DNA from 3 places in the Exiguobacterium sp. s133 genome. Region 3 is predicted to be linked to each of the others. Evidence: predicted binding sites of a transcription regulator. Region 3 holds the regulator's gene; each other region holds the start of a gene.
The links. Region 3 encodes LexA, which represses DNA repair genes until DNA is damaged. Its sites were predicted from a motif close to CGAACATATGTTCG; they were not measured.
Positions count from the first base shown of each region.

Region 1: KNP96_RS16920 (Y-family DNA polymerase) is a predicted target of LexA. The motif match lies at 1,037-1,050, and genes of this name have one in related genera.
Region 2: uvrB (excinuclease ABC subunit UvrB) is a predicted target of LexA. The motif match lies at 1,375-1,388, and genes of this name have one in related genera.

Region 1 covers NZ_JACSMK010000007.1:129,502-131,779, forward strand. The annotation lists gene KNP96_RS16920 (Y-family DNA polymerase) at 1-1,020, opposite strand, end outside; gene KNP96_RS11030 (pentapeptide repeat-containing protein) at 1,230-1,877, shown strand; gene KNP96_RS11035 (MBL fold metallo-hydrolase) at 1,969-2,278, opposite strand, start outside.
Region 2 covers NZ_JACSMK010000002.1:180,835-183,112, reverse strand. The annotation lists gene KNP96_RS03515 (S41 family peptidase) at 1-53, shown strand, start outside; gene KNP96_RS03510 (PDZ domain-containing protein) at 73-1,236, shown strand; gene uvrB (excinuclease ABC subunit UvrB) at 1,441-2,278, shown strand, end outside.
Region 3 covers NZ_JACSMK010000017.1:30,490-32,767, reverse strand. The annotation lists gene KNP96_RS16265 (YneB family resolvase-like protein) at 1-167, opposite strand, end outside; gene yneA (cell division suppressor protein YneA) at 214-501, opposite strand; gene lexA (transcriptional repressor LexA) at 708-1,322, shown strand; gene KNP96_RS16250 (metal-binding protein) at 1,353-1,826, shown strand; gene KNP96_RS16245 (MIP/aquaporin family protein) at 2,005-2,278, shown strand, end outside.

The DNA of each region.
Region 1 (2,278 bases), on a different contig from region 3:
AATCCGTTCGTCTGAAGTCGGATAAGGGAGACGGAGTTGCTTTGAAAACCCTGCCCGGACGATATGTCTCGAGTAACGGACACCTAAGTGAACCGTCCATCCAAGTTGATTGGAAAAGCGGACGCGGGCTGCGACATCGCTTGCGAGCTCACTTAAGACCAGCCGAATCTGGTCGTATTCGTAATAATCACGCATTAGTGTCACGCCATGACCAACCGTCTTCTGTCGGGATGATGCCGGACGAAATAAAGCGGTCGGATCAATCGTCGTCGGAGATTGATCGATGCCCCATGCATGATGCCAAAGTTCGGCACCGATGACACCAAAACGTTCGTGTAGTGTTTCTAATGGTGCGGCCGCCAAATCGCCGATCGTCTCGATGCCTAATTGATTCAGATGGTGCTCCATTTGATGACCGATCCCCCACATCTTGCGAACGGGAAAGTCATGTAAGAGACGGGGGACATCAGCATAACCACAACGCGCAATGCCCTGTTTTTTCCCGAGTAAATCAAGGGCAAGTTTCGCGATGACGTTATTAGGACCAATCCCGATTCGGACGTGAATACCGGTTTGTTCCAGGATGGCTGACTGTAATTGGTTAGCAGCTTCAAAATCCGTACCGAAGAGGTGCTCCGTTCCCGTCATGTCGATGAAACTTTCGTCAATCGAGTATACCCGGATTGCTTCCGGTGGTCCGAATTGATGGAGCACATCGAGGACACGAATCGACGTTTTCATGTAGCATAACATGCGTGGTTCGACGAGGTGAATCTGCTTTCGTTCCTTGTACGGGAGTTGTTCAATCTGGTAGAGACGACTTGCCGTTTTGATACCAAGCGTCTTCAAAGCAGGGCTCGCCGCTAAAATGACGGAGCCGCTCCGTTTTAAATCGGAAACGACGGCTAATTTTGTTGTTAATGGTGGTAGATTTCGGTAATGGCACTCGCAACTGGCATAAAAAGAGACACTATCCACGCAAAAAATACGTTGGTTTGGAAAGTCCGCATCAGAAGACACGAAAATCACTCCTTTTAGAACGTTTGTTCTTATTTTATTTATGTTGATTCTAGCACGGTCTCAAAGTGTCTCAAATCAAAAATTGAAAAAGAGTGTACATGTCATCACTTTTTAGAGCGCGGCATGACTTTAGAGATCATCCTCTTGAGTCATATTTAGGTAACAGGTTTGGTACACTAAGGACTGAGAAGAAGAAGGGTTGGGAGAGAATGAAGAAAAAACCGATGATCCATCTACCGGATGTCCCGAATAATTTAGCAGTCGAAACATTTGCAGAAATCGAAATCGATGATCCGTACTTGTATCAAATGATGTATGAAAAAGAAACGTTACCCATCGAGCTGACGGAGCGGATCGATGCCAATCAAGTCTGTTTTCGGAATGTCTCATTTGCGGGGCTCGTGTTTGATCGCGCGTCATTTGAAAATGTCCGGTTTGAGCAGTGCGATTTGACGGGTTGCCAGTTCCGTGACAGTCGTTTTCATCGCGTTCTGTTTCAGGACTGCCGCCTGACGGGGGTTCAATTAGAAGAAACATCGCTTGATCATGTCACGGTAAAAGCATGCCAGGCGAATTACTTACAAGTGATTCGGACATCGCTCCGACAAGTAACGTTCGAGCAGACGGCGATGCGGGAGACACAATTCTTCGAAGGGAAACTCATCGATTTACGTTTTGAGGATGTTGAATTGATGGAAAGCCAGTGGGTTGAAACTCCGTTAAAAGGACTCGATTTGCGACAAGCGGACGTCTCGGGGATTACGATTGATCCACGCTTTTTGACAGGGGCGATCGTGACGGAAGGACAAGCAATCGCATTTGCCCGATTACTCGGTCTTGTCATTCCGCAAGAATGAACATGAAAAAACCGGACGCTGTTCCTCTTCCTTTTAGGGAAACGGAAAACGTCCGGTTTTTTTGTATTCATACGACTCTCGAAGGAGAGACTTAAAAGGAGAGCGTCTCGCCGTCGTCCGGAATCAAAAAGTGAGCGGAGAGATGATTTGCTGCTAAAAAGTCAGCGATCATATCGCGGCGGAGCAGGCAGTGATTGACAGCTTCGAGATGCGAGACGATGATCGTCGCTTCAGCCGCTGCCGCGTGGACCGCTAATAAATCACGTTCCGACATCGTGATCGGTTCACCGGTCTGGAACTGGGCGGCACCACTATTGACGACGATGACATCCGGTGCATAGGTATCAATCGCAGAATCGACGTCGTCACACCAAATCGTATCACCGGCGATATAAAGCGTC
Region 2 (2,278 bases), on a different contig from region 3:
ACTCGAAAAATGATGTACAACGCATCAAGGCACTTGAAGTTGCTGCTGAATAAATCACGGAAAGAGGTCTGAATGGGCGTGGAATTATTCGATGGAATCGGTTGGACAGTGATTAGTCTTATCGCTAGTCCAATCCTGTGGTTAGCCATTCTAGTCAGTGTTGTAATCGGTATTCGTCGCGTCAGGCGAGAACGGAACTTGTTCCGCTCGAAATCACGCGATCAACGGACCGACATTTTTGAGACATTACTGCCCGGTCTGCTCGTCGGGATTGTCTTATCTGCAATCAGTTTGAGTTTACAGGTGACCGTCAGCCCGGTCTTCATTGTCGCCTTTACGGCGCTCGCTGCCGTGACATTAGTGATTGGCGTCGTCCGGTTTAACTTGCCGCTTTGGCCGCTCAGCGTTTTGGCACTTATCGGGTGGTTCGTGACGGATGAACGGATGGACGGGATTAAAGAGGTCGACGCGACGACGTTGCTGTTGCTTGCGAGCTTGACGCTGCTGGCAGAATTGGCGCTCGTCGCGTGGCGCGGTCAAAAGCAGTTGTCCCCATCACTCGTCTTATCGAAGCGGGGGCGTTTCATCGGTGGGTTGTCCGCGAACAAACTGTGGTTGATTCCGTTGCTCGTCATTGTTCCAGGCAGTAGTCTCGAGGAATGGTTTCCGCGGTTCGCTTTTCCGGAGTACGTCCCGCTCGTGCTCTTTTTCCCGCTCGGCTTCAGTTTTCTGTTCACAGGAAAATTGCCGGCTGAGTTGATGCGTCCATTGATTCGGGGTCGCGTCATCACATTGTTACTCGCGGTCTTGTTGACACTTGGTGCGTACGTGACGAACCGGGAAGAATGGTTATTCGGTCTACCGCTCCTGCTCGTCTTGCACATCATCTTGCACCAACGGGTCAAACGTTTGAATCGTTCAGCGACGCCGATTTTCCTCAATGGAAAACGGGGTGTCGTCATCCTGGGGACGTTCCCTGGATTACCGGCATCAGAAATGGGGCTCGTACCCGGAGAAGCCATCTATAAGGTCAACGGTGATTTTGTTGATTCCGAGACGAGCTTCTATGAAGCGATTCAAAAGCATAAACCATACTTACGTCTCGAAGTGATGAATCATAATGGAGATGTTCGGTTTGCACAACGGGCTTTTTATGAACAAGATCATCATGAACTCGGCATCATGTTCGTCAGTGAGCCGGGGAATCGCCGGACGAAAATTCGAACGCTTCAATAATGAACATCCTCTATCACGTGAGTGGTAGGGGATGTTGTTGTTTCTTGAGTGAACTTTATCTTTTTCAGAGATAATCCGTACTGGGACTTTTTCTTTTTTGGAAAAACGGGTAACTTCCTAGAAGGAGCACTTCATAATCGAATGTTTGTTCGTAAAGTGATACAATAAAGATAGATTTTTTACGGAATGAGGGGGAAGTTAGCGATGGATTTTGAGTTAGTGTCACCATTTGAACCAGGCGGCGATCAGCCGGCTGCCATTAAACAATTGGTCACCGGCGTCAAGAACGGCGAGCGGCATCAAACGTTGCTCGGAGCGACCGGAACCGGTAAGACGTTCACCGTCTCGAACGTCATCAAAGAGATTAAAAAGCCGACGTTAGTCCTGGCGCATAATAAAACACTGGCCGGGCAACTGTACTCGGAGTTCAAAGAATTTTTCCCGAACAACGCGGTCGAGTACTTCGTCAGCTTTTATGATTACTATCAACCGGAAGCGTATGTCCCGTCGACGGACACGTTCATAGAAAAAGACTCGTCCATCAACGATGAGATTGATAAACTCCGTCACTCGGCGACATCTTCCTTGTTTGAGCGAGATGACGTCTTGATCGTTGCGTCCGTCTCGTGTATCTACGGTCTCGGTAACCCGGAAGAGTACAATAATCATGTGTTATCGCTTCGTGTCGGCAATGAGATGGGGCGTAACGAGATGCTCCGTCGTTTGATTGACATTCAATATGAACGAAATGACATCGACTTCCAGCGCGGGCGGTTTCGTGTCCGTGGTGATGTCGTCGAGATTTTCCCGGCGTCACGAGACGAACAATGTGTCCGTGTCGAATTTTTTGGTGACGAAATCGAACGGATTCGCGACATGGATCCGTTGACAGGTGAAATCATCGCCGACCGTGAACATATCTCAATCTTCCCGGCGTCCCACTTCGTGACGGGGGACACACGTCTTCAAAAAGCAATCGCGAACATCGAAGTCGAACTTGAGACGCAACTCGCGAAGATGCGTGAAGACGGGATGTTACTCG
Region 3 (2,278 bases):
ATCCCTTCTCGCTCTACATCATAGCCACTTTCTTTTTCGACGATGATATCTATGATTTCAAATCCTTTTGTTAAAGCGAGTCCCGACAGTTCTGCTCTTTGCCGCTCCAGTGAGCTCTCTTGTGCTTCTTTTTCCGTCGAGACGCGACAGTAGATTACTACTTTCATCGTACCTCACACCCCTGTTCGTTCATTCAACAACTTTTATATTCTGTCATTGTTGTGCGATTGGTACAACGATTTTGTCTTTCGAAATGACATGTTTTGTTTCGAGCTCATTGTTCTTGATCAGCCAGTCGATGTATTCTTGATTCGTCATCGAACCATCATTGTAGACTTCAGCTACTTGTTCGACTGTTACGTTCTCATCTACCGTGACTGACGCCGTAAGTAATCGGTGGACCTTTTCATCCGGTCGTGGTGTTAAAAGAAAAAGAATGAAAGCAAAACTGAGCGTATAAAACAGAATTGAAAAGGCATGAGTACGAATAGAATGAATCATCATGAATCCCTCCAAATAGGTTATTAGAATAAATGTTCTCGGAACAATTGTTCGCATAATCTATAATAAACACAGAACCAGTGTTCGGTCAATACAAAAACATCGAACAATTGTTTGTGCGCTCATTTGTTCTATGTTATAGTAATTCTAGAAACATATATTCCTAAATCCTAAAAAAACCAATCCGGAAAGAGGTGGCAATTCGTATGCGGAAAATGTCTAAACGTCAACAAGAAATCCTTGACTACATCATCGCTGAAGTGAAGTTAAAGGGCTATCCACCTTCAGTTCGCGAAATTGGTGAAGCTGTTGGTCTTGCTTCAAGCTCAACGGTACACGGTCATTTGGATCGTCTAGAAAAACGTGGACTGATTCGCCGTGACCCGACGAAACCACGCGCGATTGAAATATTGCTTGATAAACCTGAAGAAATCAACGAAGCGATCGTCCATGTCCCCGTTATCGGCAAGGTAACTGCCGGACTTCCGATCACTGCGATTGAAAACATAGAAGAGCATTTCCCACTCCCTGCACATTATGTAGGAAATGAAACCGTCTTTATGTTGACGATTGATGGCGAATCGATGATTAATGCAGGTATTCTTGATGGCGATCGTGTTATCGTGCGTCAACAAAACACAGCAGAAAACGGGGAGATTGTCGTTGCGATGACCGAAGATAGTGAAGCGACAGTCAAACGGTTCTTCTTAGAAGATCAACAGGTACGTCTTCAACCAGAAAATGACTCGATGGACCCGATGTATTTCGATAACGTGTCGATTCTTGGCAAGGTCATCGGCGTTTACCGGACGATTCACTAAGAGAGGGACCAGCTAAGCTGGTCTTTTTTCATGCCTTCTGGAAATGTACATGATACGGTCAACTCCGTTGCCCTAACGGGATATGTTGTTTATTCGGTCGCAACGAACCAAACGGATTGGCTCCCGACCGCTGTCGGAATCGCCGTCGGGACCTTATGGCTTTCGCCCGACTTAGACTTAAAATCGGAACCTTACTATCGTTTTGGCCCTTTGCGTGTCCTTTGGATGCCATACGTTAAAATTATGCCGCACCGCTCCATCTGGTCGCATGGCTTAATCATCGGAGATGTCATCCGCCTACTCTACAGTGCCGCTTTATTGATTCCGCTACTCTTTTTAGCCTTCTATAGTGAAATCATCCAAGCAAGCACGGTCGACTCATTGATTGACGTCATGCCTGCTTTTATTATCGGTGTGATGACCGCAAGTACGATTCATATCATCCTTGATCATACGAGTAGTTGGTTCCGCCCTAAAAAGAAACGAAAAAAACGTCGATCCTGACTTTTTCCATTCAATCATGGAAAAAGTCTTTTTATTATCCAATTCTAATTTTTTTAAACCTAAATATTGAAAATTTCGATTCCTATATTTCAATTATTTGTATTGAAAACGTTATCAATTCGGGTTAGGTTTAAATAGAAAGGTATTATTCGCTTTAATCCAAAGGGAGGGTTTTTGCATGAGTAATTTTATTAGTGAGATGATGGGAACATTGATTCTCGTCCTACTCGGGGATGGCGTCGTCGCCGGTGTCGTTCTGAAGAAAACCAAGTCTGAAAATGGTGGCTGGATTGTCATCACGCTCGCTTGGGGTCTCGCCGTTATGACCGGTGTTTACGTCGCGGCATCCAGTGGTGCCCACTTGAACCCAGCGGTTACTTTGTCGCTCGCGCTCAATTCTGACTTACCGTGGGCAGATGTACCTATCTATATCGCTGCTCAACTTGTCGGAG